DNA from 3 places in the Cryptosporangium phraense genome. Region 2 is predicted to be linked to each of the others. Evidence: riboswitches for the same ligand, from Rfam matches in the RefSeq annotation. Region 2 holds a riboswitch; each other region holds the start of a gene.
The links. Region 2 has a riboswitch for cyclic di-AMP ahead of FL583_RS41175 (C40 family peptidase). Riboswitches for the same ligand answer to the same signal wherever they lie in the genome.

Region 1: linked by a shared signal. The riboswitch ahead of FL583_RS42395 (LysM peptidoglycan-binding domain-containing protein) and the one ahead of FL583_RS41175 (C40 family peptidase) in region 2 are both predicted to bind cyclic di-AMP.
Region 3: linked by a shared signal. The riboswitch ahead of FL583_RS38420 (C40 family peptidase) and the one ahead of FL583_RS41175 (C40 family peptidase) in region 2 are both predicted to bind cyclic di-AMP.

What each region holds. Positions count from the first base shown of each region.
Region 1 is NZ_VIRS01000004.1:358,641-369,173, forward strand. Features, by position in the region: gene FL583_RS08655 (DedA family protein) at 1-146, opposite strand, end outside; gene FL583_RS08660 (MBL fold metallo-hydrolase) at 143-910, opposite strand; gene FL583_RS08665 (glycoside hydrolase family 6 protein) at 933-2,072, opposite strand; cyclic di-AMP (ydaO/yuaA leader) riboswitch at 2,392-2,538, shown strand; gene FL583_RS42395 (LysM peptidoglycan-binding domain-containing protein) at 2,657-3,385, shown strand; gene FL583_RS08675 (MarR family winged helix-turn-helix transcriptional regulator) at 3,562-4,008, shown strand; gene FL583_RS08680 (AAA domain-containing protein) at 4,185-9,674, opposite strand; gene FL583_RS08685 (maleylpyruvate isomerase N-terminal domain-containing protein) at 10,127-10,533, shown strand, end outside.
Region 2 is NZ_VIRS01000026.1:78,682-89,214, forward strand. Features, by position in the region: gene sigM (RNA polymerase sigma factor SigM) at 1-23, opposite strand, end outside; gene FL583_RS29685 (protein kinase family protein) at 68-1,483, opposite strand; gene FL583_RS41175 (C40 family peptidase) at 1,776-2,483, opposite strand; cyclic di-AMP (ydaO/yuaA leader) riboswitch at 2,651-2,824, opposite strand; gene murJ (murein biosynthesis integral membrane protein MurJ) at 3,236-5,017, opposite strand; gene FL583_RS29700 (NUDIX hydrolase) at 5,014-5,493, opposite strand; gene FL583_RS29705 (CCA tRNA nucleotidyltransferase) at 5,704-7,131, shown strand; gene FL583_RS29710 (flavodoxin family protein) at 7,112-7,708, opposite strand; gene FL583_RS29715 (MFS transporter) at 7,721-9,082, opposite strand; gene FL583_RS29720 (NUDIX hydrolase) at 9,154-9,639, shown strand; gene FL583_RS29725 (GNAT family N-acetyltransferase) at 9,648-10,166, shown strand; gene FL583_RS29730 (inositol-3-phosphate synthase) at 10,318-10,533, opposite strand, start outside.
Region 3 is NZ_VIRS01000058.1:8,321-18,853, forward strand. Features, by position in the region: gene hemL (glutamate-1-semialdehyde 2,1-aminomutase) at 1-1,011, shown strand, start outside; gene FL583_RS38395 (histidine phosphatase family protein) at 1,013-1,663, shown strand; gene FL583_RS38400 (TlpA family protein disulfide reductase) at 1,668-2,246, shown strand; gene FL583_RS38405 (cytochrome c biogenesis CcdA family protein) at 2,243-3,079, shown strand; gene resB (cytochrome c biogenesis protein ResB) at 3,079-4,824, shown strand; gene ccsB (c-type cytochrome biogenesis protein CcsB) at 4,821-5,870, shown strand; gene FL583_RS40650 (hypothetical protein) at 5,966-6,121, opposite strand; cyclic di-AMP (ydaO/yuaA leader) riboswitch at 6,465-6,590, shown strand; gene FL583_RS38420 (C40 family peptidase) at 6,605-7,582, shown strand; gene FL583_RS38425 (menaquinone biosynthesis decarboxylase) at 7,619-9,064, shown strand; gene mqnP (menaquinone biosynthesis prenyltransferase MqnP) at 9,061-9,957, shown strand; gene FL583_RS38435 (UbiX family flavin prenyltransferase) at 9,954-10,533, shown strand, end outside.

The sequences.
Region 1 (10,533 bases), on a different contig from region 2:
GCCGCGCTCACCGCCGCGCCGGTGGGGATCACCGGGATGATCGCGCCGATCAGCACCGCGACCACCAGCACCGGATAGCTCGCCGAAGCCGCGTCGGCGACCCGATCCGGCCAGGCGGTAGCCAGGATGGTTGCCGTCGTCGTCATGCCACCTCCACCCGGCAGCCCGGCTCCGTGTGCAGGACACGGGTGGACAGGCCGAGTTCGGTGACGGCTTGGGCGTAGCGACGGGGCGGATCGACCAGGTGCGCACGCATCCACCGGCCGATGCCGAACGGGTGCAGCGTCCCCCAGTGGATCGGTACCGCGTACGTCGGCTTGAGCCGACCGGTCGCGTGTGCGGCGCCGCTCGGATCGAGGTGGCCGGGGCCGAGGTTCGGCCCCCACCCCCACACCGGTATCAAGGCGACGTCGAGACCGAGCGCGCCCAGGTCGTCCATCTCGTCGAACTCGTCGGTATCACCGGCGAAGTAGACGCGTGACGTCGCACCCTCGACGACGTAGCCGACCGCGAGCGCGCGCGGTCCGAACGGCGGGCGGTGGCCGTCGTGAACGGCCGGGGTGGCGGTGATCCGCACCCGGCCGACGTCGTGGAACTTGCCCGGGGCGAGCTCGACGACCTCCCGGAAACCCTTGCGGTACAGGAACTCGCCGGCGCCCTCGGGCACCACCAGCAGCGTGGAGCGGCCCAGCCGGCGCAGCGAGGCCAGATCGAGGTGATCGGCGTGCAGGTGCGAGATGCAGACCGCGTCGACGTTCGCGTGCAGGGCCGGGTCGAGCGGCGCGGCCGTGCGCCGGAGCACGTTGGCCACCCGGGGCAGCAGCACCGGATCGGTGAGCACGCGGACGCCGTCGAGCTCGATCAGCACCGTCGAATGCCCGAGGAAGTGCAACGACGGGAACTCGGCCACGTGGTTACCGTACCCCGACGGCCTAGGAGCTCAGCTCGTACGCGGTCTCGGCGATGAACTGCCCGGCCGCGCCGCTGCACCCGTCGGACTCGCCCGGACGCTTGACCCACAGATACGCCGCCACCTGGGCGTCCCCGGTGGCCGTGGTCGGGTTGCGGCCCAGCTTGCGGCCCGACGGGTCGCACCACTCCCCGTCGCCGGCCGGGCCGTTGCCGTTGCGTGACGTGTCGACCACCAGCTGCCCGCCGCCGAGCGCGGCCAGCACCCGCTTGCCGTACGCGACCTCGGCGCCGGACGTCCGGTAGTTCGACGTGTTGAGCGCGATTCCGTCGCCGTAGCGGGCCGCTCCGGCCCGTTTCGCGCGGCTCGCGGCCTCGCTCGGCCCGAGCCAGGCGGAGTGGCCGACGTCGTAGTAGACGCGCGCCTTGGGGCTCTGCTGTTTGATCGTCTTCGCGGCGTACCCGAGCAGGTCGAGACGCTCCTGATGGCCGTCGGCGGAGAGGCAGTCGGTCAGGTGCGGGAGCGCGTCCGGTTCGAGGACGACGATCGACGTCCCGGAGCCCAGGCCGGACGCGAAATTGCCGATCCAGGTGCGGTAGCCGTCCGCGCTGTCGGCCCCGCCGGCGCTGGCGCCACCACAGTCGCGGTTCGTCATGTTGTAGGCGACGAGCACCGGCACCCGGCCTCTCGACGCCGCCCGCGCGGCATACGTCCGCACCTCGCCGCGGACGTCTCCGGGGTTGTCGACCGCGAACCACCGGGCCTGGGGCTGATCAGCGATGCGGTCCCGGATCAGGCCGACCCGCGAGTCGCCGGAATTCGCGGCCACCCACTCCACGGCCTGGCCCTCGGAATCGACGTAGAGCGGGCCCAAGGCGGCCTTTACCGGCTTGGGCGTCGGCTTCGCCGAGGCCGGAACACCCGGCGGTAAGGCGATGGCCGACCGCTTTGGCGAAGCGCTCTCACGCGCACCCTTGGATTTGCGGTCCTCGGACGATGAGCATCCAGTGGGGGCGCAGGTGGGTTCCGGGCGACCGGTCGCGTTCGCCGCGATCAGGCTCGTGCCGCCGATGACGACGGCCGACCCCAGTGCGGCCGCACCCAATCCAGCGGTGAGCACTCGGCCCTTCGTGCGTCCACGACGGTGTCGAGCGAGAGGCATGCGCTCCATCTTGTCGAAAGCGAACGCGTGCTCCCATTCCGGCACCCGGCCCTTGAGGACTCTTTAAGAGTTCCTCGTGGTGTTACCACTCCCTTCCGGAGTTACACGGTCAATCGCCTTAGACCGCTCCAAATCCCCGCGTTCTGGGTTCACACCGATTCGGCTGAACACTAGGGACCGCATTGAGGCCTTAATGGTCTCGCGCGACACTTTTCTGTATCACGGGCGGGTAACTTGGCATTCACCCTATTTTGTGGTTCTGTCGTTTTCGTCCGTTCACCGCGGACCTCACGCCCGGCTACGCCGAATCCTGCCCCGGGCGATGAGACCCGAACTTCCGGCAGGAGCGGGGGACCCACTTTCCGGCGTCGCAGTTCGACGCCTCGGGGTGAAGCCACCTATAGCGTGGCCGGGCCGACTCAGCCCGAACCCGACAGCTCACCTCGTAGGCGTGGAGAGGGTCGGATATGTCTAAGGAGTCTTCCCATCCCACCCAGCTCAACGCCGAATGCCCGCGTGACGCGGGTGGACGGCATCGGGCGCCACGGCGCCTGAACCCGCTAGGACGGGGCCTGGCACTCGCCGTGGCCACCGGTCTCGCGGGGATCACACCGCTGGTCGTCGGAGCAACACCGGCCAACGCGGATGTGAACTGGGACGCGATCGCGCAATGCGAGAGCGGAGGGAACTGGAACATCAACACCGGGAACGGGTTCAAGGGGGGCCTGCAGTTCACCTCGTCGACCTGGCGGGCCCACGGCGGCCACCAGTTCGCGACGAGCGCGAACAACGCGACCCGCCTGGAACAGATCACGGTCGCCAGACGCGTGCTACGCAGCCAAGGCATCGGAGCCTGGCCGACGTGCGGGCAGAAGGGGTACAGCAAGAAGAGGTACCGCACCACTTCGCTGAACGAGGCCAGCCGCAGCTACAAGCGGTCGGGCAACCCGTACCGGGAGCACACCTCGTACCGGAAGAAGACCCAGCACACGTGGAAAGACACGTGGAAGCACACGTGGAAGAAGTCGGCGTCTTCGTCCGTACAGCGGAAGAAGAGCGTGACCGCGGTGCGGTCGGCCGTCGTGACGCGTCCGGTCGAGGTGGTGGACTTCGTGCCACAGCGGATGTTCAGCACGTCGCAGAAACCGACGGTCGTGGCGGTGCCGACGTACCTGGTACGGGCCGGCGACAGCCTGGTCACGATCGCCGCCGCGCACCACGTCGAGTGGCAGGTGCTCTTCGAGAAGAACCGGGCCCTGATCGGCGCCGATCCCAACCTGATCCATCCTGGACAGAAGATCCTGATCGGATAGACGGACAGAACACCTGAAAGCAGGGGGTCCCGGTCGCCGTGCCGGGACCCCCTGGCGTACGGCCGTCCGAGTCGGTCTGAACGGAGGACTGCGGGCCGCCCGGCGCGACCGCCATCATGGCTCTTCCTGCAGGTGGCGGGGGTCACGCCTGCCGTAAATGACCACAAAGGAGTGTCATGTCGGCCACACCGGGCGCGGTCGCCGACGAGCTGAGCGTGCTGCTCGGTCGGCTACATCGGACACTTCGCCGGGCGTCCCGGAGCGACCTGCCGGACGAGCCGCTCCCGTCCGCGCAGATGGAAGTGTTACGCGTCGTGCAGAACGCGCCCGGCATCGGGGTGAAGGCGGTCGCGGCCGCGCTGGGCACCGCGCCGAACACCGTGAGCACGCTGGTCGGCGATCTCACCGCCAGCGGACACCTGGAGCGCCTGCCCGATCCGCAGAACCGCCGCGCGGTCCGGCTCACGCTGACGGCGTCGGCGACCGAGCTCGTCGACGGGTACACCGATCACCGGCGCCGGATCGCCGCGGCCGCCGCCGAGCAGCTCGGATCCGACGATCTCGAGGCGCTCGCGGCCGCCCTCCCGGCACTGAACCGCCTGCTGGTCTTACTGGGCGGCTAGGCCCTGTCCTGCGAATCTCGCTCGCAGCGAGGCACCGCTCAGCCGTCGTCAGGCAAGGCGGAGGGATGTCCGGCTGTCGCTCATTTGGTGCAGCTGTTGTATCCGGACATCCCGACAACGCGGCCTGGCGGCGGCTGAGCGGAGCCGCAGCCGAGCACGGATTCGCAGGACAGGGCCTAGGACCGTCGCAGCAGGACCGTGGGACTCTCCGGGTCCGGAGTGAAGCGGACCAGGCCGACCGGGCCGTAGGCCGGGTCGACGACCGGGACGTCCTGGCCCTGCTCGGCCGCGGACACGATCGCGGTCGCTTCCGCCGCGGTCAGCCAGCCCGCCGTCTCCGTGCTCGCCTCTTCCTGACGCATCAGCTCGACGTTGGCCCGGTTGCGTTGCGCCTCGATCGAGCCGTCCGGGTAGTAGCAGGCCCAGCCGACGATCTTGCCGCCCAGCTGCACCGGGGTGTCCACTCCCGAGCGATAGGCCCGCAGGATCGCGCGGGCCTCGTCCGGGCGGATCGCGCCGACCTCCTGGTACGACACCTCGACCGCGGGTTCCGGTTCCGGCTCGGGCTCCTTGATCACCGGGAGCTGACGGGTCAGGTCGGTCGGTTCGTCCTTCTGTTCCTTCCACCAGCTGACCGGCGAACCGGCCGGCGAGACCTGGGCCGCGCCGTCCGGGGCCGGGGAGGTCGGGCGACGGGTGGGGAGCGCCGGGGGCGTCAGCGGGACGAGTACCGCGTCGGCGGTCTTGGCCAGGCCGGGGAGACGGATCGCCGGGTGGGACGGGTCGCGGCGGAGCAGTTCGTCGGGGGTCGGGATCGTGGGGGCGTCGACCATCGAGGGTTCGAGGTTCTGCACCGCGGTGCGGAGTTCGTCGAGGCGGCCGGCGATGGCCGGTTCCGGCTCTTCGTCGTCGGCAGGTTCCGGGTCGGGCACGGTGATCATCGGGAGCAGGACGGTGAGGTCGTTGTAGGGCGCGGGGGTCTCGGCCGGCCAGTCGTCGGCCCACTCGTCCGGGTCGTCGGAATCTTCCTCGGCCGCCGGGAGCGTGACCTCAGGGTCGGTGGCCTCGTCGGGGAGGTCGGGCCTGGCCTCGGCGACGACGAGGGGAGCCTCGTCCTCCGGCGCTTCATCGATCGGTTCCTCGGCCGGCGCCTCGTCGACCGGCGTCACCTCGGTCTCCGCCTCGTCGGCCGACCGGGCCGGCTGCGCCTCGCGGTCCGGCTGCTCGTCGTAGGCCGGCTGCTCGTCATACGCAGGCTGGGTCTCGTCGGCCGGCCAGGCCGGCTGGGCGTCCTCGGCCGGCCAGGCCGGCTGGGCGTCCTCGGCCGGCCAGGCCGGCTGGGCGTCCTCGGCCGGCTCGGCCGGGTCGCGGGCCACCAGCCAGCGGGATTCCTCCGGCAGGAGGCCGAGGTCGTCCATCAGGGGCCAGAGGCCGGCCAGCGCGGCGTCCGGGTCGCGGGCGAACAGCGTGCCGCGCACCCGCCAGAACACGCACCCGCCGACCCGCTCCAGCACGGCCTGCCGACGCATCTCCTCGGCCCACCGGGCCGCACCCCGGTACCGCCCGTGATCGCACTCGATCGCCAGCCGGCGCCCGTCGTTCGTCGGCAGCACGAAGTCGACCCGGTGCCGCCCGATCGGGTACTGCACGGCCGGACGCACGCCCAGGTCGAGCAGCCGGCGCAGGACCGACCGCTCCAGTTCGGACTCGCACGCCGCGTACAGCGTCTCGTCCGGGATCGGCTCGGCCGCCACGGCGGCCAGCCCGAGCTTCGGCGCCGCGCAGTACCGCAGCAGCGCGGCCCGGGCGTCGTCCGGATGGAGGTTCTCCGGGCCGACCGAGTGGAACACCCACATCTGGTCCTTGGCCCGGCTCGCGGCGACGTTGACCCGGCGGTGGTGGTCGGCCCCGGTGAAGGCGGCTCGCGCTTCGTCGCGGTCGGACACGACCAGGCTGACGAACATCACGTCCCGCTCGGCGCCCTGGAACGTGTACGAGTCGCCGACCTTGAGCGCCCGCCGGGCCATCTCCTGCTCGCCCAGGTGACGCACGAGCTGCTCGTTGATGTACTGCGCCTGCCCGCTGCTGGCCAGCAGGCTGATCACGCCGAACGTCAGCCCGGCGTACTCGGGGTCGGCGGCCAGCCGGGAGATCGTCGCGACCAGCGCGTCGGCCTCGGCCAGGTTGACCTCGCCGTACCGGTCGCGCTTCTCGCGCATGCCCGGCACCCGCACGACCCGCACCGGGTCGAGCTTGCCGCGGTCGGCCCGCAGCGGCTGGACCGTGCCGTCGTACCACTGCTCGCTGGAGAACGAGATGATCTCCGGCACGCACCGGAAGTGCTCGGTGAGCATCAGCGGTTCCGGCGACCGGCGCACCGCGTGGTCGTACAGGCTCGTCGTCACGTCGAACAGCGGCCACGACGGCAGGTCACCCAGGTGGTCCTGCCCGAGCCGGGCCACCTCGTCGTGGGCCAGCCCGATCGCGTACGGCCCGATCTGCCGGTCGTCGCCGACGACGACGGCCCTGGTCCCCAGCGACAGCACCGGCATCGACAGCAGCCCGCACTGGCTCGCCTCGTCGACGATCACCACGTCGAACGGCGTCGTCCCGCCGGTGAACTGCGCCACCGCCCGGTCGACCGACATGATCCAGACCGGTACCGCGGCCACCGCGTCCCGCATGTGCTGCTGCGCCAGCGCGGTCCAGCCGGCCGACCGGCGTCCGGATCCCTTTCCGACCTTGCGCAATGCGGACGCCCAGCCGGCCAGCGCGTCGCGGGCCTGATCGTCCATCCGGCCTGCCGCCGCCAGCCAGGCCGACCGGGTGGCCAGCTCGCCGACCAGTTCCCGGGCCCGCTCGCGCAGCGCGTCGGCCTGCCGCCCGAGCGCGCCGGTGTCTTCCGGCCCGATGACGAGCCGGAGCCAGGTGTCGGCGCGTCGCCAGTTCCAGGCCTGGTGGCTGGTCGCCGGGTCGGGCAGCCGGCCCTCGGCGGCGATCCGGCTGGCCCACAGCGGCGCCACGGTGGCCAGCGACGCGTGCAGCTCCTGCCAGCGCTGCATGGCCGGACCGGCGGCACGCAGCCGGTCGGCGTCCGCGAGCACGGCCTCCCAGAGGTCGTAGTCGCCGGTCGCCCAGGCCCGGTCGAGCTCGCGCCAGTGCGGCGACGCGTTGGCGTCCAGCAGCGCCTCGTCGAGCACCGCGCGGACCGCCCGGCCTTCGCGCTCGGCGTCGTCGCTGTCGAAGACCGCCACCAGCTCGGCGACCCGCGTCGCCACCGTGGCCAGCGCGTTCGGGTCGGCCCAGTCGGCCTCGCCGGGGTTGCCGGCCCGCAGGTAGGGGGCCAGCCGGTCGCGCACGGTCGGCCAGTAGCGCAGCCCGATGTCGACGACGTCCCCGACCTCGCGCAGGTACCCGCCGATCACCTCGACCGTGCTGGGGTCGTCGGGCGCCTGCGGGCCGTCGAGCTCGGCGACGAAGTGGTTCCAGCGCTCGGTGAGGCGGTGGCGGGCCCAGTCCAGCCGCACGGTCGCGAGAGCGGCGTCCACGTCGTCGACCGTGCGCAGCGGAGCGCCGTCGACGCGGATCTCGTCCCGGACGGAGGCCAGCCGACGGTGGATCAGACGGCTGACCCCGCGCGCCTCCACCAGGCGTAGCCGCAGCATGTCGAGGTCGGTGCGGAGCTGACGCGGGTCGGCCCAGAGTTCGTCCGGGATCTGCACCGCGCGTCCGGCCAGGACGCTGCGCCAGCGGGCGGTCTCGGTGAGCATCTCGGTGCAGCCGGCGACCTCGGCCTGGCAGGTCTCACGCCAGGCCGGCGAGACCGCGAGCCGACCGGCGAGCCGCCACTGCCAGGGCTGGTAGGCCCGGGCCCGGTGGGCGATCCGCCAGATCTCGTCGGCCGTCCCGGCGATCGTCGGACGTCCGGCCGACCGCACCGCGTTGATGTCGACGCCGAGCGACGCGAGCGAACCGACCCGCTGGCGCAGCGACTCGCTGTGCTCGTCGGCGCGGGCCAACCGGCTGCCGTCGGGAAGGGACTCCCGCTCCGGGAGCCGGCGCTGGGCGTCGCCCAGGTCCTCCGGCCGGTAGGTGTTCGTGAGCACGGTGAACTCGGCGAACTCAGCGTCGGTGAGCGGGAACGGCGCGGACGGGTCGATCGTGTCGGCGACCAGCGCGAGCCGGGCCTCGTTGGCCCACAGCCACTCGGCCACCTCGACCGCGGTCGCCTCGGCGCCGTCGACCAGGAACGTGCTGCTCTCGCGGTCGGCGACCGTGCGCATCGCGTTGTACCTGCCGGCCAGGTCCTGCTCGGCGGTGTCGAGCGCGGCCCAGAGCTCGGCCAGGCTCTCGGCCGCGGCCTCCTGGTCGAGCGCGCCGGCCTCGGCCTGCAGCTGGCGGACCGCGGTCTCCAGCTGCCCCAGCTGCTTGGCGCTGGACCCCATCACGCTGATCGCCAGCGGTTTCAGCGCCTGCGGGAGCTTGTCGCGCACCTCGGCCAGCGGTTCGTCGCGATGGGACACGACCAGCACCCGGCGGCCGTGCGCGACCAGGTGGCAGATCAGGTTCGCGATCGTGTGGGTCTTGCCGGTGCCGGGCGGGCCCTGCACCGCGACCATCCGCTGCCGGGCCAGCCGGCGCGCGATCGTCTCCTGCTCGAGGTTCGCGGGCAGCGGGAACAGCAGCCGCTCGCCGATCGACTGCCACTGCTCGGGCGGGTCGTCGGGCAGCACGAGCGTCGACGGGTCGTCGGCCAGCAGCGCGGCCAGCGACCCGGACGGGACGTGCCCGGCCGCGAGCGCGGCCCGGAAATCGCCCAGGAACCCGGCCAGCGCGGTCCGCCGGGGCCGGAGCATCAGCAGGCTGGTGTCGCGGATGTGCGGCTCGGCGAGTTGGGCGTCGTGGCGGACGACCCGCGGTGGCAGGCCGAGACGACGCAGCGCCGAGCGGTAGAACTCGGTGCGGGCGGCCTGCTCCCAGGGGTCGAGGCTCATCGCGCCGCCCGGGCCGGCCAGGTCGTGCAGGCGGGCGTCCGGTGCGTCGGGCAGCGCTTCGAACGCGTCGGTCTGCAGCCGGAGCTCGCCGGTCGGCGTCACGGTGAGCGCGCCGGAGTCGGGGTCGACGTCGATCGAGATCGGCGCGGCCAGCAGCGGGTCTTCGACGGTCAGGCCGCCGACCAGGCCGCGGAACAGGCCGAAGCCCCAGACCAGCTCGTGCGAGGCCTCCAGCCGCACGGCCGCCTGACGGAGCTCGACCAGCCGCGAATACGTGCCACGGACCGCGTCGGCCTCGGCCGCCTTGATCGACCAGGGTTGCCAGAGCCGGGCCAGCCACTCGTCGACGGCGGGCTCGACGGCGTCCAGATCGAGGTCGGGGTCGCGCTCGGCCGCGATCTCGCGCCACCCCTCGCGGAGCGCGGGGCGGCGGCGGGGGTCGTCGACCGTGCCGTCGAGGAGCGAGCGGACGACGGCCGGCAGGTCCGGCGGACGCGGCCGCGGCGGACGACGGAGCTCGAGCCATCGCTCGGCCTCGGGCGCGGGTTCGGTCTCGGGGATCGGGTCACCGGCGAGCCAGCAGCCCGGTTTCCCGGCCGGAAGGGTCGCCTGCCACACGACCGACTCGGCCGCGTCGAGCGTTCGGGCCGGGCGGGCGGAGAGCGCTCGCACCGCCGATAGATAGTCGGCGAAGCGCGACACGCGACTACGTAATGCCTCGACCCGGTCGGTCGCCGCCGTCACTGGAAACACCGCCGTCACTAGCGCCTCTCGATCCCCCACCGGCCTTCGGCCGACCGTACCGGTGAACACCGCCCCGAGGGCAGGGGTCCAGCGACACCTCACCCGGCCGGATGAGGCACGGTAGACCACCTGACTACCCTGTGGCATCCGGTGACTACGAGCCGAGATCGCGCCCTTGCGACGAGCGAGAATTTACGTCACTCGACTCGCGGCCGCGTCGACGGCTCCACCCGACGCTCGAATCGCTCGATCATCGCGGTGAGAGCGGCGCGTGATTCGTCGCTCGATCCGGCGTGATCGCGTAGGTGGTGCGGCTCCGGTTGCCGGTACTTCAGACTGGAGCAACCCTGATGCTCCAGACTTGAGCGAGGGAGGGCTCGATGCGCGCGGAGATCGAGGACGCACTGGAGCGGGCGCACTCGCGGTTCGTCGCGTCGGTGCGGGCGACCCCGGCCGGGGCGGGCGGGCGGACCGTGCCCGCCTGTCCGGAGTGGTCGGTGGCCGACCTGGTCGCGCACGTGCTCACGGTCTACCGGCGGGCGCTCGGTGACCGGCGCCGGAGCAGGACTCCGGAGGAGACCGCCGCGCTGAACGCCACGGTTCTGGCCGAGACCCCGGAGCGCGACCTCGCCGTGCTCGCCTCCCTGCTCGAGGCCGACGGTCCGGCGAGCTTCGCCGTGCTCCGCGGGTTTCCCGACGACCTCAGCTTCCGCTTCCACGGCGGCGGACGCACCACGGTGACGCCGGTCAGCGCGGTGATCCTGGGCGAGCTGCTGATCCACGGGCA
Region 2 (10,533 bases):
AGCCCGCTGTGCGGCGGTCGCATGGACGCAGAGAGTAGAGCCTGCCGGCCACCGGAAGGTGGACGGCTCAGCTCTTGACCGTGATCTCGGAGATGGCGACCTGGTACTTACCGCGGTCGTTCGTCCCGGTGTCGGTGAGCCAGACGACCAGGAACGGTGTGCTGACCGGCTTCGAGAGCTTCACCGTGGTGCTGCCCGAGGAGGACGACTGCGACGGAGCGATCACCTTGTAGGGGGTGATGTCGGTCGGCTGCGAACTCGGCTGCTCGGTACCGGCCCGCAACTCGAAGGTCGCGCCCGCGTGGTCGAACCCGATCGTGACGCTGGAGACGTTCTTGTTGCCGCCCAGATCGAGCACGATGCCCATGCCCGGCTTGAAGTTGCCCAGCTTCGCGCTCTTGTACTGGTCGGTCTTCCACGACGTGCTCGTCTTGCCGTCGATGGCGTTCTCGAGGTCCTTCGCTTCCGCGAAGTCGCCGTCCGGCGGATCGAGCAGCGTCGCCCGGACGATCTTCACCGGGCCGCCGGTGGCCTGGGCCGGTGCGGACGTGCTGGGCTTGGTCGACGGACCCGACCCCTCGTCACCGCCACCGAAGTTCGGCAGCCCCAGCGCCGCGACGCCGACGATGACGCCGATCACGACCAGCACGCCGACGACGAGCACGCCGATACGCGTCCAGCGCGGGCCGCCGGTGTCGGGCTCGGGCGCCAGCACGGCCAGCGCGCTCAATGCCGGGTCGGCGACGTCGTACCGGCGCAGTTCGCTCGCCAGATCGGCGGCGGTGGGCGGCGGCACGGCCGGGTCGAGCAGGTCCATCGTCAGCGCGTCGAGGTAACCCGGGATGCCGGCCCGGATCTGACGCGGCGAGCACATCCGTCCGTCGACGCGGGTGGCGTCGGGCAGGCCGGTGCGGTGCGGGGGAAGTACGTCCGGCCACTGACCGGTCAGGCCCGCGTAGAGCAGGCCGCCGAGGGCCCTGATGTCGGACGGCTGTTGCCCCGGCCCACCCAGGTGGAGATCGACGAGCGTCACCTCGTCGTCGTTACCGATGAGGACCGTCGACGGCGTGAGGTTGCCGTGGGCGTGGCCGGTGGCGTGGATGCCGGCGAGCGCGTCGGCCGTGTTGCGGACGAGCGCGGCCGCGCGCGCCGGATGCAGTGGACCGGCGGCGAGCGTGTCGAACAACGTCTGGCCGTGGACCCACTCGCGGACGACGTAGGCACGCGGGCCCTCGTCGACGGCGTCGTAGACCCCGATCACCGACGGATGGACGATGCGCCCGGCGGCAACCGCCTCGGCGATCATCTGTTCGGCGGCTTCTCCGCCCGGAACCCGCAGTTCGATGGAGACCGTGCGGTTGAGCAGATTGTCGGTACCCCGCCAGAGTGCGTGCCCGGACGCCGCATCGGCGTACAGAGCCTCTTCCAGCCGGTACCGGCCCGCCAGCACCTCGCCCTGAACGGGCGCGCCGACCTGTGTCACAACCCGCCCTCCCGCAGTATCGACCGCTCCGCCCCTCAGGGTAGGCCGTGCGGCGGCTACTGGGGACAGGTCCATCCTGCCTGTTCCGGCGCGTCGTACGCCACAGGATGAACAGCACTCATAACGAGTGAGTGATCTCGGCGATCACGTTAGCGCGGCGATGCACGTCGGTCCGAGGTGGCCCGATCGGGTGTCGCGGCAGTTCACACCGGTCGGGAACGACCGCGGGGCGGTCCCGGCGCTCGCGCACCGGTCCCGCCCCGCTGTGTCTCACCCAAGAAAATTCTCAGACTCAGACGAGACGGCGGACGACGTACGTGTTGCTCCAGATCTTGCGCTTCGCCACCGGCTGGCCGGTCGTCGACGCGTCCCACATGTAGCTGCCGCCGGCGTAGATGGCGGCGTGGGAGTAGTAGCTACCGCTACCGAACAGGATCAGGTCGCCGGGCAGCTTCGCCGACTTGCTGACCGCGCGCCCGTACTTCGTCTGCTGGGTCGCGCTGTGCGGCAGGCTCTTCCCGAACTGCTTGTAGACGTACTGGGTCAGGCCCGAGCAGTCGAAGTTGTTCGGGCCGGCCGCGCCGAACTTGTACATCTTGCCGGCCTGACGAGCCGCGGCCTTGACGACCGCGTTCCCGTTCGACACCGCCTTGACGTAGTGGTTCGGCGACAGCGTCTTGTGCGCGCTGGTGACGGCCAGCACCACTCGCCAGTTCGAGTTCCCGCCGATGGTGACGGTCCACTCGATCTGACCGGACTTGCGCGCGGTCTTCGTGCTGACCGACTTCCAGCCCGCGCTGGACTGGTACTGCAGCGTGAACTTCTTGAACGACGCGGGGTTACCGCTGACCGTCCCGATCGCGTGCAGCGTCGTCCGTGACCCGGTGCCGACGGACGTGGCTCCGGAGAGCCGTGCGCTGGCCGAATCCGCCGCCGCAGCCGGAGAGGCAGCGACACCGATCAGACCAACACCGAGGGATCCTGCGAGGACTCCGGCCACCACGGTCGCGCGCCGGGAGGCGGCGCGGTGTTTGGGGCCAGAGGTTGCGCGGTGGCGAGCACCGCCGGTGGTTTTGTCCGCGTACGAGACAGACTGATCCAATTCATCAGAACGTTCGTACTGTTTCGCGGGCAGGGCACACCGAGGGGAATGCACCGTATGCAAGGAGATTCCTTCCTGCACGCCTGCGAGGTGAGCTGTCGGGTTCGGGCGGGAAGGTTGATTGCCCGGCCGCGTGCTGTGCGGCTTCACCCCAGGGGTCGCACTCGGAATCGTGGTTCCGGCGACCCCGAACTTCTTGGGTCCCCCGTCCCTGTCCATTTGGTTGGCTACTCGAAGGGACACCGCGGATCTCGTGGACAGGGCTCGGCGTGCGAATCCTGCGGTGTGCGCGGCGTGGCTGCCGCGTCAGTTGCCGCGAAGAACTGAACCTGCGCCTCGTGGGAGTTGCCAGTGCTTTGCGACGTGCATCACAGTCGATCTGTGAAGTTAGTACGACTTCACGCCGATTTCACGTACCGCTGATGTGGTTCTCGTCGCGTCGCGAGTCGGTGACACAACGCTGTGCAACCCGTGACGGGTTGGAAAATCGAACCGGACGAACGACCGGCTATCTCACAGGGCGTAGTGGGCGTCGACAACCACTACCTACGGTATCCGCAGGGTGGCGTTCGTCACGGAAATACCGCGGCGGTTGTGGATAACCGTCAGTGTTTAGAACTACACCGCGTCGACGGTTACCGTCCGAGACGTCAGCGGCCGGGTAGGCGTCGTTTCACGGTGTCAGCGAGCTCGACGACTTCGGCGACCCGGAGCCGGAGAGCCAGAACCGCGTAGACGCCTACCAGGACGATCCCCGCGACGACCAGCGAGACGAATGAACCCGCCTTGCCGATGCCCAGCGCGGCCTGGATGCCGTACGCGACGCCCCAGCTGATCAGGCCGGCGACCGCGGCCGCGATCCCGAGGCGGCTCAGCGTCCGCGTCACGGCCATCGTCTCCAGGCCGCCCAGGCTGCGCTTCAGGTACCGCCCCGACACGAACACCGCGACGAGGTACGAGACCGTGTTACCGCACTGCAGCCCGACGACGACGTAGTCGGTCGGCACGAAGAACAGCACGCCCAGGTCGAACGCGAGCTTGGCCACGACGACCGGGATGTTCAGCAGCGCGGGCGTCCTCGTGTCGCGCAGGGCGTAGAACGCGAAGATCTGCATCTGGCTGATCGCGAACGGCACCAGGCCGATAGCGGCCGCCATCGTCGCGTAGCCGGTCGCGATCGCCTGGTCCTGGCTGAAGTGGCCCCAGCGGAACGCGGTCACCGCCAGCGGGATGCCCAGGACGAGATACGCCGCCGTAGCGGGCACCAGGACGACCGAGGAGAGGCGCGCGCCGAGCGAGAGGTTCCGGGTCACCTCGGGGAAGTTCCGGTCGGCCGCGGCCGAGCTCATCCTGGGCAGCAGCGCGGTGAGGATGCTCACCGCGACGATCCCGTGGACCATCATGAACAACAGGAACGCGTTGTTGTGGATGAGCGGGCCCGGGCCGCCCCGGGTGCCCGCGTAGTTCGCGATCTTGATTACCGGAAGCACGCCGAGCTGACTGACGCCGACGTAGACGAACATCCAGGCGCCGAGCCGGGCCGCCTCACCCAGGCCGGAGCCGCGCAGATCGAACCGCCACTTCCAGCGGAAGCCGACCTTGCGCAGCGACGGCCACAGCACGAAGGCCTGGAGCGCGATACCGAGCGTGGTGCCGACGCCGAGCACCGCGACCTGGGCGCCGGTGATCGTCGAGGGGCTCAGCGTCGCCGGGCCGGGCATCAGCAGGAACACGACCGCGGTGGTGACGACCGTGACGTTGTTCAGGATCGGCGCCCAGGCCGGCGCGGCGAACTCGTTCCGGGTGTTCAGCACGGCGCCCAGCAGCGCGGACAGACCGTAGAAGAAGATCTCGGGAAGAAGTAGGTAGGCCAGCATCGTCGTCAGGTGCCGGCTGGCGTCGGTCGAACGATCGTTGGCGAAGAACGCGGTCAGCAGCGGCGCCGCGATGAGCGCCAGCACCGTGGCCGCGCCGAGCAACAGCGTCGCCGCGGTGAGCAGCTTGTGGGTGAACGCCTCGCCGCCGTCGGCGTCCCGCTTCTTGGCCGCGACCAGCAGCGGCACGACGACGCTGGTGAGGATGCCGCCGAGCAGGAACTCGTACAGCATGTTCGGGATCGTGTTCGAGACCTGGTAGGCATCACCGACCAGGCCGCCGCCGATCGCGGCGCCGATCGCCGCGGTGCGGATGAACCCGGTGGCGCGCGAGATCAGGCTGAAGATCGCCATGACGCCGCTGGAGCGGGCGACGCTGCGCGTGCCGGCCTCGGCCGGGGGCTCCTCCGGCGGGATCTGCTCGGGGATCACCGGCAGGACGGCGGTCGGCTCGTCCATCGCCGAGGCCGCGGGCAGGACGACCGTGGAGTCCGGGTCGTACGGGTTCGAGCGGGGGCGACGCAGGTCGAAGTCCCTCGGCTCGGGACCCGCGCTCACGCAGGACGCTCGAGCAGGTCGGGCACCCGGGCGATGAGCTTCCGCTCGTCCGGGTAGGCCAGCCTGTCAGGGATCTCGCTCAGCGGGACCCACGCCACCTCGGTCACCTCCACGTCGGCGTCGGAGAGCACTCCGGCCACCGCATCCAGGAGGAAATGATGCACGGTCTTGTGGATGCGGCGACCCTCGAACACGAACCAGTAGTCGACCGTACCGAGGGCCGCCAGGACGTCTCCCACGATGCCGGTCTCTTCCGCGACCTCGCGGGCGGCCGTCTGCTCGAGCGTCTCGCCCGCTTCGACGTGACCCTTCGGCAGCGACCACAGCAACCGGCCCCGGCGGTCCAGTTTGCCGATCAGCGCGCCCTCGAGATGACCCGAGTCGCCCTGCACGACCAGACCGCCGGCCGAGACCTCTTCGACCCGACGCAGCCGCCCGGGACCCCCGGGCCGACGCGGGGAGCTTCGGCGGGCCATGAATCTGACGATAGCGCCCGTCTGCGGTAAACGCTGTGAGGCCATCCAGGGGCCGGTCGGTAGCAGGCCGTGTGATATGCGTGCGCCATCGCCGACGACCAGTCGATAAGGTTCACGTCCGTGGCCGACGCATCGAACTCCGAGCCGGAAGCCACTGAAACCGTCGCCTCCGATACTGGTCTTACTGTGCCGCCTACTGCATCTCCTGCTTTGACCGCCGCTCAGCGCAGCGCCGTCGCCGAACTGCTCCGCGTCTCCCCCGTCGCCGACGACCTCGGTCGCCGGTTCCAGGCCGCCGGGCACGAGCTCTACCTCGTCGGGGGGTCGGTCCGCGACGCCCTGCTCGGGCGTCTGGGTGACGACCTCGACTTCTGCACCGATGCCCGGCCGGACGCCGTGCTCGCGCTGCTGGACGGCTGGGCCGAGGCCACCTGGACGACCGGGATCGAGTTCGGCACGGTCGGCGCCTCCCGGCGCGGCCTGCGCCTCGAGATCACGACGTACCGTGCCGAGGCCTACGACCGGCAGAGCCGGAACCCCGTCGTCCGGTACGGCGACTCGCTCGCCGACGACCTCGTGCGCCGGGATTTCGCGGTCAACGCGATGGCGGTCGGGCTCCCCGACCACCGGTTCGTCGACCTGCACGGTGGGCTCGACGACCTGGCCGCCCGCGTGCTGCGCACGCCGGGCGCGCCCGAGGACTCGTTCGCCGACGACCCGCTGCGGATGCTGCGGGCCGCGCGGTTCGCCTCCCAGCTGCAGTTCGACGTGGCCCCCGAGGTGGTCGCGGCGATGACCGCGATGGCCGACCAGATCACGCGGATCACCGCCGAGCGCATCCGGGACGAGCTCACCAAGCTGATCTGCGGCGCCGACCCGGTCGTCGGGCTGCGGCTGCTGGTCGACACCGGCCTGGCCGCCCACGTCCTGCCCGAGCTGCCGAACATGCGGATGGAGATCGACGAGCACGCCCAGCACAAGGACGTCTACGAGCACACGCTGACCGTCCTGCAGCAGGCGATCGACCTCGAGCCGGACGGGCCGGACTTCGTGCTGCGGATGGCCGCTCTGCTGCACGACATCGGCAAGCCGGCGACCCGGGAGATCCAGGACGGCGGCGGGGTCAGTTTCCACCACCACGAGGTGGTCGGCGCGAAGATGACCCGCCGACGGATGAAGGCTCTGCGCTACCCCAAGGACGTCACCGAGCAGGTGGCGACCCTGGTCTTCCTGCACCTGCGCTTCCACGGGTACGGCCGGGGCGAGTGGACCGACTCGGCCGTGCGCCGGTACGTGACCGACGCCGGCGAGTTGTTGCCACGCCTGCACCGTCTGGTCCGCTCGGACTGCACCACCCGGAACAAGCGCCGGGCGGCCGCGCTGGCCCGCTCCTACGACACGCTCGAGGACCGGATCGAGCGTCTGGCCGCCGAGGAGGACCTGGCCCGGATCCGGCCGGACCTCGACGGCAACGCGATCATGGAGCTCCTCGGCATCCCGCCGGGCCCGCTCGTCGGCCGCGCCTGGAAGCACCTGAAGGAGGTCCGCCTCGACCGCGGGGTGCTCCCCCGGGAAGAGGCCGAGGCCGAGCTCTTCCGCTGGGCCGCCGAGAACGGAATTACGACGTCAGAGGGGTAGCGGCCAGGGCCCGGGCGACACCGAGGAGGTTGGCCGCGGCCTGGCGGCCGACCTTCGCCGACCAGTCGTGGCCCTTCTCCTCGTCGAGGTAGTCGGGTCCGGCGCCGGGGCCCAAATGCCAGTACGTCCAGGACTGGCCGGGCACCGTGTAACCGATCTCGATCAGACCGCTGGAGACCGCGGCGATCGCGTTCTTCGCCCCGTCCTCGTTCCCGGTGACGACGACGCCGGCCACCCGGTTGTACGCGACCGGTCGTCCGTCGTCGTCGGTCTCCGACAGCATCGCGTCCATCCGTTCGAGCACGCCGAACGCGACCGACGAGGCGGTCCCCACCCAGGTCGGCGTCGCGACGATCAGGATCTCCGAGTTCAGCACCTTCTCGTGGATGGCCGGCCATCCGTCTCCGTCCCCCAGGTCCGTCTCGACGCCCGGCTTGACGTTGTGGTCGACCACCCGGACGAACTCGATCTGGACGCCGTTGGCGGCGAGCTCGTCGGTGACCACCCGGGCCAGCGCCTCGGTGTTCGAGGGCTCGGGCGAGGGCTTGAGCGTGCAGTTGAGAACCAGGGCGCGCATCGGCGGGCTCCTTCAGTCGGGTCCCGGCTCCCTACCCGATGAATCGAAGAACACTCGGGCCGGCGGCGTGACCGCGCTGACCCGCGACCAGCCGAGGCGATCGGTCCACCGGGCCACCCAGGCCGCCAGCACCAGGTGCCCGACGCCCAGCCCGAGGAACACCGGCCAGGACCGGCCCGAGTCGGGCAGCCCGAACGCGGCGATCAGCAGCCCGGTGACCACGCATACGTTGAACAACATGTCGTAGAGCGCGAAGACCCGTCCGCGGTAGACGTCGTCGACCTCCGACTGCACGGCGGCGTCGACGATGATCTTGATCCCCTGGCTCGCCCACCCGCCGACGAGCGCGACCGCGACGACGACGGCCGTCGTCGGTACCGCGACGATCACCGGCCAGACGACCGCGAGAAGGATCAGCAGCGCGGTCATCCACGTCCGTCGGGAGATGCGGCGGACGACGCCGGGCGTGACGAGTGCGGCCAGGCCGGCACCGAGGCCGGTCGCGAGCACGACCTGGCCGAGCCCGGTGTCGCCGCTCGGGAACATCCCGCCGCCGTCGAGGGTGTTCCGGTAGAGCAGCAGCAGGGCCAGCGTCGTGACGCCGAACCCGATCCGCCCGAGGCCGACGGTGAGCAGCGCGAACGCGGCGGCCCGCCGCTCGGAGAGGTGCCGCACCCCGGCGACCATCCCGCGCACCACGGATCCGACCGTCTCCAGCCGGGCGGTGGGGTCATCGCGGTCCGGGCCCAGCGCGGCGACCGGGAAGCGTCCGGCCAGGACGGCGGAGATCAGGTACGCGGCCGACGCGACGAGCAGGACCACCGCGTAGCCCAGGTCGCCGGCGTCGACCACGCTGCGCAGCCCGACCGCGGCCCCGACGCCGATCGTCAGCACGACCGTGCCGGCGGTGGGGGAGAACGCGTTCGCGGTGATCAGCTCGCGGTTGCGGGCGACGTGCGGCATCCCGGCCGAGAGGCCGCCCAGGATGAACCGGTTGACCGCCACCGCGATGAGCGCGAGCAGCAGGAACGGCCAGGTGCGCCCGCCCGCCCAGAGCACCGCGGCCACCCCGACCAGGACGACCGAGCGGGTGACGTTCGCCCACACCAGGACGTTCCGGCGCGGGTAACGGTCGAGCAGGATGCCGGTGAACGGGCCGAGCAGCGAGTACGGCAGCAGCAGGACCGCGAATCCGAACGCGACCGCGACCGGCTCGGTCTGTCGATCGGGGTTGAAAAGCACCGATCCGGCCAGCGCGGCCTGGAAGACACCGTCGCCGAACTGACCGGTGAGCCGGACGCCGAACAGCCGCCGGAAGTCCGCCCGCCGCAGCAACCCGCCCAACTCACGCCACGCACCCGGCGTCGCATTCACGCGCCCAGGGTACGGGCGACTTAGTGGCACTAATATTGGCGGCACTGTTTCAGGGAGGCTTAGTGGCCGGCGTGTCACCCATTGCCCCGACCCGCACCACCGCCGGTGCCGCGGTCCTCGTTACCCACCACGACCGTCTGCTGATGATCCGTCAGGAGCGCCAGACCGGCGTCCGCTGGGAGGTTCCGGGCGGGGGACAGGAGGCCGGTGAGACGCTGGAGGCGGCGGCGATCCGCGAGGCCCGCGAGGAAGCCGGGCTCGACGTCACGGTCGATCGGCTGATCTGTACCTATGCCTCCTACCGACTGCACACCGGCACGGTCGTGCTGGGGGCCTTTTATCTAGGTGTCGCCGCGGACCCGGGGTTCGAGCCGGTGCCCCAGCTCGACGAGGGCATCGTCGAGGTGCGCTGGCTCGACCCGACGTCGCTCGGCGCGGGCGAGCTCGGGCCGCTCACCGAGCGGGTCCTGGACCGGTGGTGGCCGGTTCGGGAGGAGCCGGCGGCGCCGTTTCACGTGGAACTATGGCGGAACCGCAGCGGCTACCTTCCGCACTGAGGGCGGCGATGGCCACGTTCGTGCGGATTCGGGGCGCGCTCGACGAGCGGACGGCCGCCAACCTGTACAGCGTGGTCGTCGGAATCGTGCTCGGTGGCGGGGCGATCGGCTGGGCGTCGCCGCCGACGCGGGCGGAGTTCGACGAGTGGCTGGCCGAGGTCGTCGGTGCGGTCCGGGACGGCGAGGCCGTGGCGGTGCTGGCCGGGGGCGTCGGTGGGGCGGTGGCCGGGTTCGGGTACTGGCGCCGGTACGCCCGCCCGACGCTGCGGGTGAACGCGGACGTCGAGAAGGTGTTCGTGGCCGCGGCCGATCAGGGGCAGGGGATCGGCGAGCGGCTGGTGAGCCTGCTGGTCGAGTCGGCCCGGCAGGCCGGGATCGAGACGCTCACTCTCGACGCGCGCGGCGACAACGTGGGGGCGGTGCGGCTCTACGAGCGCCTGGGCTTCACCCGCTACGGCCACCTACCAGCCTTCGTCGCCGTCGGCCCCTACCGCTACGACCAGGTCTTGCTGGCAAAACGGCTGTAGCCGCGCCGATAGGCGCGGCTACAGCCGAGTACTGACGTGGAGCCCGCCCAGGGCGGCGCCGGCAGTCGAGCGCGCCGACGCCGTGGCATCAGCGAAGCGCCATAAGGAGGCGCGCTCGCCTGTCGGCGTTGTTCTGGGCGGGCCGCCCAGATTAGAGTTCGCCCTTGATGAACGCTTCGACGGCGGCGTGGGCCTCGTCGTCGCTGTACTGCTCGGGCGGGCTCTTCATGAGGTAGGACGACACCGAGTTGATCGGGCCGCCGATGCCGCGGTCCTTGGCGATCTTCGCCGCGCGCACCGCGTCGATGATCACGCCGGCCGAGTTCGGGGAGTCCCAGACCTCGAGCTTGTACTCCAGGTTCAGCGG
Region 3 (10,533 bases), on a different contig from region 2:
GAGATCGTCGGCCGGGTCGAGCCGGTCGAGCAGGTCCGGCTGGTCAACTCCGGCACCGAGGCCACGATGAGCGCGATCCGGCTGGCCCGGGGCGTCACCGGCCGCAGCAAGGTCGTCAAGTTCGCCGGCAACTACCACGGTCACGTCGACTCGCTGCTGGCCGCGGCCGGGTCGGGCGTCGCCACGTTCGGGCTGCCGGACACGCCCGGCGTCACCGGGGCCAGCGCGGCCGACACGATCGTCCTGCCCTACAACGACGCCGACGCGCTGAAGGAGGCGTTCGCCGAGTTCGGGGCCGAGATCGCGGCGGTGATCGTCGAGGCGGTGCCCGCGAACATGGGCGTCGTCCCTCCGGTGGACGGCTTCGACGTGCTGATGCGCGAGCTCTGCACCGGTGCCGGCGCGCTGCTGATCAGCGACGAGGTGATGACCGGCTTCCGGATCTCGGCGGCGGGCTGGTTCGGTGCCTCCGGCGGCCGGGTCGTCCCCGACCTGTTCACGTTCGGCAAGGTGATGGGCGGCGGCCTCCCGGCCGCCGCGTTCGGCGGTAAGGCCGACGTGATGGCCGCGCTCGCTCCGGCCGGGCCGGTCTACCAGGCCGGCACCCTGTCCGGGAACCCGCTGGCCTGCGCGGCCGGGCTGGCCACGCTCCGCGCGGCGACGGCCGACGTCTACGCCGCGGTGGACGCTTCGGCCGGACGAGTGGCCAGGTTGGCGTCCGAGGCGTTGACTGAAGCCGGTGTGCCCCACCGGGTGCAGGCGGCTGGCAACCTGTTCTCGGTGTTCTTCTCGGCCGACGAGGTCCTCGACTTCGACGGCGCGAGGCGGCAGGACACCGCGGCCTACGCGGCGTTCTTCCATGCGATGTTGGCCGAGGGCGTCTACCTGCCGCCCAGCGCCTACGAAGCATGGTTCCTGTCGGCGGCGCACGACGAGGAAGCTCTGGGCCGGATCGCGGCAGCGCTGCCGGTGGCGGCCCGCGCTGCGGCAGAGGCTCGGACGGGAGACTGAGTTGACGGTCACGACCATCGTGCACGTGATTCGGCACGGCGAGGTGTACAACCCGGGCGGCATCCTCTACGGACGCCTGCCCGGCTACAAGCTGTCGCCGCTCGGCGAGCAGATGGCCAAGGTCACCGCGCAGCACCTGACCGGTCGCGACGTCACGCACCTGTTCGTCAGCCCGATGGAGCGCGCGCAGCAGACGATGGAGCCGTTCGCCGAGCAGTTCGGTCTCGAGCCGACCGTCGACGAGCGACTGATCGAGGCGACGAACCTGTTCGAGGGCAAGCCGTTCGGGCCCGGCGACGGGCTCTGGCGCCACCGCAAGTACTGGCACTACCTGCGCAACCCGTTCCGTCCGTCCTGGGGCGAGCCGTACCGGGAGCAGGCCGCGCGCATGCTCTCGATCGTCACCGACGCCCGGAAGGCCGCGGCCGGTCACGAGGCGGTGTGCATCTCGCACCAGTCGCCGATCGTCATCCTGCGGCGGCACCTGGAGAAGAAGACGCTCTGGCACGACCCCCGTCGTCGTCAGTGCGCGCTGGCCAGCGTCACGTCGGTGCGGTTCGAGGACGACGAGTTCGTCGGCCTCGAGTACGCCGACCCGGCCGCACCCCTGATCGCCCAGTCGAAGACCGCGCAGACCGAGCGAGGCGCCTGACCCTATGTTTGCCTGGATTGCCCGCGGAGTGGCCCTGGCCGCGCTGGCCGCGCTGGCGGCCTGCTCGACCGGGGCCGATGCCGTCGACCAGGAGTCCGGGGGATCCAACCGGTTCGTCGCCGGGTCGGGGGCGTCGAAGTTCTACGACGCCGGTGACCGCACCCAGGCGCCGAACATCTCCGGCACGCTGCTCGACGGCGGCACGTTCGCGCTCGACCAGGCCCGCGGCGACGTCGTCGTGTTCAACTTCTGGGGCTCGTGGTGCGCGCCCTGCCGGGCCGAGGCCGACGACCTGGAGCGCGTCTACACCGCGACCAAGGCGAGCGGCGTGCGGTTCGTCGGCGTCAACGTGAAAGACACCGAGTCGCGGGCGAAGGCGTTCGACGTCAACTTCAAGATGACCTACCCGAGCCTGTTCGACTCGGCCGGGCGGGTCGCGTTGCAGCTCAAGGCGGTGCCGCCGAACGCGATCCCGGCGACGATCATCGTCGACCGCCAGGGCAGGATCGCCGCAGTGTTCCGCAAGGGGCTGCTCGACGACGAGCTGCAGCCGGTGGTCGAGCGGGTGGCGGCGGAGAAATGAGCCTGCCCGAGCTGGTCACCGAGGGGCCGCTGGTCGTCGCGGTCGGGGTGAGCGCGCTGGCCGGGCTGGTCAGCTTCCTCTCGCCGTGCGTGCTGCCGCTGGTGCCGGGCTACGTCTCGTACGTCACCGGGATCGCGGGCGCCGATCTCGACGCCGCACTCGGCACCGACCCGTCCGGGCGGCCGGTCGAGGCCGGCGGCCCGGTCGATGGCGGCGGTGGGGTCGCGCTGGCGACCCGGCCCACGAAGACGCAGGCCCGGGGCAAGCTGCTGGCCGGGAGCCTGCTGTTCGTGGCCGGGTTCAGCGCGGTGTTCACGCTGGTGGCGTTCGCCGCCGGTGGGCTCGGCGGGTTCCTGTACGAGCACCAGGCGACGCTGCAGCGGATCGTCGGTGCGCTGGTGATCGTGTTCGGGCTCGGTTATCTGGGCGTGCTGCCCGGCCTGCAGCGGGAGGCCCGGGTGCGCTGGCTGCCGGCCTCCGGGCTGGCCGGTGCGCCGCTGCTCGGTGCGGTGTTCGGGCTCGGCTGGATCCCGTGCGTCGGCCCGACGCTCGGCGCGGTGCTGAGCCTGGCCTTCGTGCAGGGCGGAGGAGGGCGGGGTGCGTTGCTCGCGCTGGCCTACTGCGTCGGGCTCGGGGTGCCGTTCGTGCTGTTCGCGCTGGGCTTCCGGCGTGTGCTGGGGGCGTTCGCGGTCGTGCGCAGGCACAGTGCGTGGGTGGTCCGGATCGGTGGCGTGCTGCTGATCGCGGTCGGTGCGCTGCTGCTGTTCGGCGCCTGGGACGACCTGGTGATCTGGGTCCGTAGCGTGTTCGGCGCCGGTGGGGTGACGCTCTGATGGCCTCTCCGCCCCGGCCCGAGGTCGCCGACGAGACCGAGGCGCTGACCGGGCTCGCGACCGCCCCGGAAGACGCCACCGCGCGGGAAGACCGTCGGGTCGGCCGCACCGACCCGGACGGCGACCAGCCGGGTGGTCGCGGACCCGGCGGGTTCAACGCGCTCGCGGCCGCGCCCCGGCGGTGGTGGCGTCAGCTCACCAGCATGCGCACCGCGCTGGTGCTGCTGTTCCTGCTCGCGCTGGCCGCCGTACCGGGCAGCACGTTCCCGCAGCGCGCACTGAACCAGGCCAAGGTCGAGCGGTACTTCGTCGACCACCCGACGCTCGCGCCGTTCCTCGACAAGCTCTCCGCGTTCGACGTCTTCGCCTCGCCCTGGTTCGCCGCGATCTACCTGCTGCTGTTCGTCTCGCTCGTCGGCTGTCTGGTGCCGCGGATACGCGTCCACAGCCGAGCTCTGATCAGACGGCCACCGGCCGCCCCGCGGAACCTGGACCGCCTGCCGGTCTCGGCCTCGGGCCAGACCGGCGGCGAGCCGGCCGCGGTCGCGACCGCGGTCCGCCGGACGCTGACGCGCAACCGCTGGCGGACGGTCGTGCGCACCGAGCCGACGGGCGCGGTGACGGTCAGCGCCGAGAAGGGCTACCTGCGGGAGACCGGGAACCTGGCGTTCCACGTGGCGCTGGTCGCGCTGCTGGTCGGGGTGGCCTCCGGGTCGCTGTGGGGGTGGAAGGCGAGCGTCCTCGTGGTCGAGGGCAACGCGTTCTGCGACACCGTGCAGGCTTACGACTCGTTCACGCCCGGCACCCGGATGCGCGACGCCGCCCTCCCCTCGTTCTGCGTCCAGCTGGACGACTTCCAGGGCACGTACCAGGCGAACGGGCAGCCGGAGGACTTCCTGGCCAAGGTCGAGTACGTCCAGGGCAACCAGGCGTACAGCCAGAACCCCGACGAGAAGTACGACCTCAAGGTCAACCACCCGCTGCGGCTCGACGGCGCGAACGTCTACCTGATCAACCACGGGTACGCGCCGGTGCTGCGCTACACCGACAAGTACGGCACGGTGTTCGAGGAGTCGCCCGCGTTCCTGCCGCAGGACTCGCAGCTCACCAGCGAGGGCGCGTTCGTCCTGCCGGACGCGAACCAGGACCCGAAGTCGGCGTCCCGGGCGCGGAACGTGCAGATGGCGTTCACGGGCTTCTTCCTGCCGACCGCGCCGGCGTCCGGGCCGCCGATCCAGTCGGTGAGCCCGAAGCTGGAGGACCCGGCGGTGACGCTGGTCGGGTACCGCGGCGACACCGGACTCGACTCCGGGATCCCGCGGTCGGTGTACTCGATCGACCAGAACCAGGTCGACAGCGGCGCGCTGAAGTCCGTCGGCTCGAAGAAGCTCTCGGTCGGCGAGACCTGGACGCTCGACGACGGCACCAAGCTGCAGTTCGTCGGCGTGAAGGAGTTCATGACCGTCCAGGTCGGGCACGACCCGGGCGAGAAGATCGTGCTCGTCGCGGCCGTGTTCATGCTGCTCGGCCTGATCACGTCGCTGACCGTCCGGCGGCGTCGGCTGTTCGTCCGGATCTCGCCCGACGGCCGGATGGCCGTCGGCGGCCTGGCCCGGACCGATCCGGACCGGTTCGCCTCCGAGTTCGATGCGCTGTCCCAGCGGCTGGTCGCCGCTCAATCGCCACCTGACGTACCGGCCGACACCAAGGAGTCGGTCGCCGTGGGGAAAGAAGGATCGTCGTGACCGAAGTCCAGCTCGCTGATCTCTCGAACACGCTGCTCGTCGTCGCGATCCTGGCGTACACGGTGGCGATGTTCGGCTACGCGATCGAGTTCGCCTTCGGGCGGCGCGGTCTGGTCGCGGCCCGCGCCGCGACCCCGGCGCAACGGACGCGGGTGCTGGTCGGGGCCGGAGGTCCGTCGGGCGACGCGCCGGTGTCCCCGGCCGGGCCGGTCGGCGCCGCGGCCGGTACCGGGACGGGGGCCGGGGGCGGGGCGCCGATCACCGGGGGGCGGGCGGCCTGGTTCGGGCGGTTCGCGGTGGCGGCGGCGGTTCTCGGCGCGCTCGCGCAGATCGGTTGCCTGGCCGCGCGCGGGATCGCGGCCGGTCGGGTGCCGTGGGGCAACATGTACGAGTTCGTGTCGGTCGCGTGCGTGGTCGGCACGATCACCTGGCTCGTGGTCTCGGCCCGGCGCCCGGTGCGGTACCTGGGCATGTTCGTGATGTTGCCGGTCGTGCTGCTGCTGGGGCTGGCCGGAACCGTGCTGTACGTGGACGCCGGGCCGCTGATGCCCGCGCTGAACTCGTACTGGCTGTGGATCCACGTGTCGGCCGCGTCGATCTCGGTGGGGATCTACCTGACCGCCGGCGTCATCGCGATCCTGTACCTGCTGCGCGAGGGCTACGACCGGCGGATCGCGGCCGGGCGCCCGGCGAAGTCCCCCGGCTTCCCGTTCGGCGTCGGTCGGCACCTGCCTGCGGCCGACGGTCTGGAGCGACTGTCCTTCCGCCTGCACGCGTTCGGCTTCCCGATCTGGACGTTCGCCATCATCTGTGGCGCGATCTGGGCCGAGGCGGCGTGGAGCCGGTACTGGGGCTGGGACCCGAAGGAGACCTGGGCGTTCATCTCCTGGGTCGTGTACGCGGCCTACCTGCACGCCCGGGCGACCACGGGCTGGCGCGGTCGCCGGGCCGCCCTCATCGCGGTCCTCGGCTTCATCACGATGATGATCAACCTCTACGTGATCAACTTCGCCGTGAGCGGCCTGCACTCGTACTCCGGGCTGTGAGCCCAAGGGGCTCTGTGCGGAGCACCAGTGCGGTGTGGGCTGCGCCACTCGGAGGCTTCAGGGCGAGGTCGTGAAACCTTAATTCTTGGGTGCCGTCAGCGGCGTTCCGGGGTCGGCTCGTCGGAGGACTTGGGCTGATCGGCCGGACGGGGGAGGTCTTCTCGGCGGCGGTAGGCGAGGGCGGCTTCGTAGTCGTCGCCTCGGAGCCAGCCGACCACGACCACGTCCTCGTGTTCGGTCTGCTGAGCCATGGTCTCGTCCCCCTCGGTACTGCGCTCGTTACCGACAAATTACCCCAAAAGTCGGAATCTGGGCGGTAGCTAACGGGCGTATCGGGCGCCACAGGCGTCACGGCCGCGAGGTCCTCCGTTCGGCGATCCACAGTGGAGCAAATCATCCGCCGTTCGAACGATGCGACGACGTAACCGCATTAAGAGGCGCTTAAGCCAGCGCTCCGGAGTGGACTAACTACTCGGCGCTGTCCTCTGTTAGACGTTCACTCAGAAAGCCGGACGAGGCTGGACCGGCGAGTAACACATGGCCTACCGTGTCCCACGACTCTCCGAACGTCCGCCGTTCACCATGGATGGCGTCGGGCAGTCGCCGCTGAATCGCAAGAACCGGGGAACCGAGTTCCCGGGGTGAATCCGCCGTCGAGGCGGTAGGGCAGCTCCCGCCCGAACCCGTCAGCTAACCCGGTAAGCGGCCTAGTGGGAGTGAGGAGTGCCGCGCCAGTGAGGCCCTTACGGACTCACGCTCGTCGTCCGATCGTTCTGGTCAGCGTCGTCGCCGCCGTGCTGAGCGTGGCGTTGCTGCCGGCAGGCGGCGCCAGTGCGGCTCCGTCGCTCACCGAAGCCGAGAAGCAACTCGACGCGCTCGGTGTGAAGATGGACAAAGTCAACGAGCAGATGAACAGCGCCAAGGTCCAGCTCAAGCGGGTCAAGACGCAGCAAGCCGGGCTGAATCGTCAGTTGTCGGCGTCGCAGGCCAAGCTCGACGCGTCCCAGGACGCGGTCGGCAAGATCGCCGCCGCCGCGTACCGCGACGGTCGGATGCGCCTCTCCTCGTCGATCATCGACACGGGCTCGCCGGCCGACTTCCTGGACCAGCTCGCGACCGTCGAGTGGCTGTCGGCGCAGCAGCGCCAGACGATCACCGAGGCCAAGGCGTACCAGGCGCAGTTCGACGGGACGAAGAAGAAGGTCGACCTCCAGGTCCAGACGGCGACGCGGATCGAGAAGCAGCTCGACACGCAGCGCAAGTCGATCCAGAAGGACCAGGACAAGTGGGAGCAGATCCGTCGCTCGGCCTACGCCAAGCAGTACGGCAGCTCGTACCAGACCGCGACGTACAACGGGCAGGCCAGCGGTAACGCGGCCGTCGTGGTGCAGTTCGCGCTGGCGCAGCAGGGTGAGCCGTACGTGTTCGGCGGCGCCGGCCCGAACCAGTGGGACTGCTCGGGCCTGACGATGATGGCCTGGAAGCAGGTCGGCGTGAACCTGCCGCACTCGGCCCACCAGCAGTACAACATGATCAAGCACGTCTCCAGGGAGAACCTGCAGCCGGGCGACATCGTGTTCTTCTACTCCGACCTGCACCACTCGGCGATCTACATCGGCAACGGCCAGGTCGTGCACGCGCCGACCGAGGGCCAGCCGGTCCAGGTCGAGCAGGTCGCGAACATGCCGTACGCCGGGGCCGGCCGCCCCTAGAAGCGAGAGGTCGGTGGGCCATGAATACTGGTGTTCATGGCCCACACCGACCTTCGTGAGTTCCTGAAGCGGCTGGAGAAGGCCGGTGAACTCAAGCGGGTGACCGCGCCGGTCGATCCGACGCTGGAGATCAGCGAGATCACCCAGCGGGTGGTGCGCGACGGCGGTCCGGCCCTGCTGTTCGAGAACCCGACGCGCGGCGAGATGCCGATCGTGATGAACGTGTTCGGCACCGAGCGCCGGATGGCCCTGGCCCTCGGCGTCGACGATCTCGACGAGATCGGGCAGCGCATCGCCGGTCTGCTCAAGCCCGAGCTGCCCCAGGGTTTCAGCGGCTTCCGCGAGGCGCTGGGCAAACTCACCCAGCTGAAGAACGTCCCCCCGAAGCGGGTGAAGACGGCGCCCAGCCAGGAAGTCGTCTACAAGGACGACGCGGTCGACCTCGACCGGTTGCCGGGCCTGCAGGTGTGGCCGGGAGACGGCGGGATCTACCACAACCTCGGCCTGACCCACACGAAGCACCCGGAGACCGGCGCGCGCAACCTCGGCCTGTACCGGCTGCAGCAGCACAGCCGGAACACGCTGGGCATGCACTGGCAGATCCACAAGGACTCCACCGCGCACCACGCGGTCGCCGAGCGTCTCGGCCAGCGGCTGCCGGTCGCGATCGCGTTCGGCTGCGACCCGGCCGTGTCGTACAGCGCGACCGCGCCGCTCCCCGGCGACATCGACGAGTACCTGTTCGCCGGCTTCCTGCGCGGCGAGCGGGTCGAGATGGTCGACTGCCTGACCGTGCCGCTGCAGGTGCCCGCGCACGCCCAGGTGGTGCTCGAGGGGTACCTCGAGCCGGGCGAGCGCGCCCCGGAGGGCCCGTTCGGCGACCACACCGGGTTCTACACCCCGGTCGAGGACTTCCCGGTGCTGCACGTCGAGTGCATGACGACGCAGCGCAAGCCGATCTACCAGTCGATCATCACCAGCCAGCCGCCCCAGGAGGACGGGCCGATCGGCAAGGCCACCGAGCGCATCTTCCTGCCGCTGATCAAGTTCATGATCCCCGACATCGTCGACTACGACCTGCCCGACGCCGGCGTCTTCCACAACTGCTGCATCGTCTCGATCGACAAGCGGTTCCCGAAGCACGCGATGAAGGTCATGAACGCGATCTGGGGCGCCGGGCTGCTCTCGCTCTGCAAGCTGATCGTGGTGGTCGACGCCGACTGTGACGTGCACGACTACCGCGAGGTCGCGTTCCGGGCGTTCGGCAACGTCGACTACGCGCACGACATCCTGCTCACCCAGGGTCCGGTAGATCACCTCGATCACGCGTCCTACCAGCAGTTCTGGGGTGGCAAGCTGGGGGTGGACGCCACCCGCAAGCTGCCTACCGAGGGCTACCACCGGGGTTGGCCGGAGGAGATGCGGATGAGCCCCGAAGTGGTCGCGAAGGTCGACGCGCGCTGGCGGGAGCTGGGCCTGTGACCGAGACGGTCGAGGCGCCGAACAAGGTCAAGGCCTTCCTGCGGCTGGTCATGATCGAGCACTCGGTGTTCGCGCTGCCGTTCGCGTACGTGGCCGCGCTGACCGCGATGCGAACCGAGGGCCGGTCGGTGCAGTGGCTGACGCTGCTCGTGATCACGATCGCGATGGTCGCGGCGCGCACGGTGGCGATGGCCGCCAACCGCATCATCGACCGGCGCATCGACGCCCAGAACCCGCGCACCGCCCAGCGGGAGCTCGTCACCGGGGCGCTGTCGGTGCGGTCGGCCTGGGTCGGCCTGGTCGTGGCGCTGGTGGTGTTCCTGGCCTCGGCGGCCTGGCTGGGCTGGCTCTGCCTGGTGCTCTCGCCGATCGCGCTGTTCTTCCTGACGATCTACTCGTACGCGAAGCGCTTCACGGACTTCCCGCAGGCGTTCCTCGGGCTGGCCCAGGCGATCGCTCCGCTCGGCGCCTGGATCGGCGTCACCGGGCACTGGTCGTGGGCGGCGTTCGTGCTCGGGCTCGCGGTCGGCACCTGGATCGGCGGCTTCGACCTGATCTACGCCTGCCAGGACGTCGAGGTCGATCGGCGGATCGGCGTCCGGAGCGTGCCGGTTCGGTTCGGCATCGCCGCGTCGCTGCGGGCCTCCACGGTCGTCCACGTGGTCACGGTGGCGCTGTACGTCTGGTTCGGTGCGATGACCGGCTACGGGTGGCTCTGGTGGGCCGGAATGGCGTTCACCGCGGCCGTGCTGGCCTACGAGCACGCGATCGTGCGGGCCGACGACCTGTCCCGGGTGAACCGGGCGTTCTTCACCGCCAACGGCGTCATCGGGATCGTGCTGTTCCTGTTCGCGCTGGCCGACCTCGTGTTCCGGCAGGACCTGACCTGGTGAGACTGCCCTGGGTGGTCGGCGTCTCCGGCGCGAGCGGTACGCCGTACGCGCAGTCGGTGCTCAACGGGCTGCTCGACGCCGGTGAGGCCGTCGACCTGGTGGTGTCGCGGGCCGCGCGGCTGACGCTGCTCGACGAGGTCGGCCGGACGATCCGGGACGCGCACTGGGAAGAGGACGTCGCGGCCTGGCTCGGGCGCGACCTGAAGGACGTGCGCTACTGGCCGCCCGGTGACCTCGCGGCCGGGCCGAGCAGCGGCTCGTACCAGGTGCGCGGGATGGTCGTCGTGCCCGCCAGTACGGCGGCCGTGGCCGGCATCGCACTGGGGCTCTCGAAGGATCTGCTGCAGCGGGCCGCGGACGTGAACCTGAAGGAGCGGCGGCCGGTGGTCGTGGTGCCCCGGGAAACCCCGCTATCCCGGGGGCACCTCGTCCACCTGCTGGCGCTCCACGACGCCGGAGCGGTGGTGCTGCCGGCCAGCCCCGGCTTCTATGCCGGAACCTCCACGGTGCAGGAGCTGGTCGACTTCGTTGCGGGGAAGGTGCTCGACACCCTCGGAGTCGGCCACACCCTCTTCA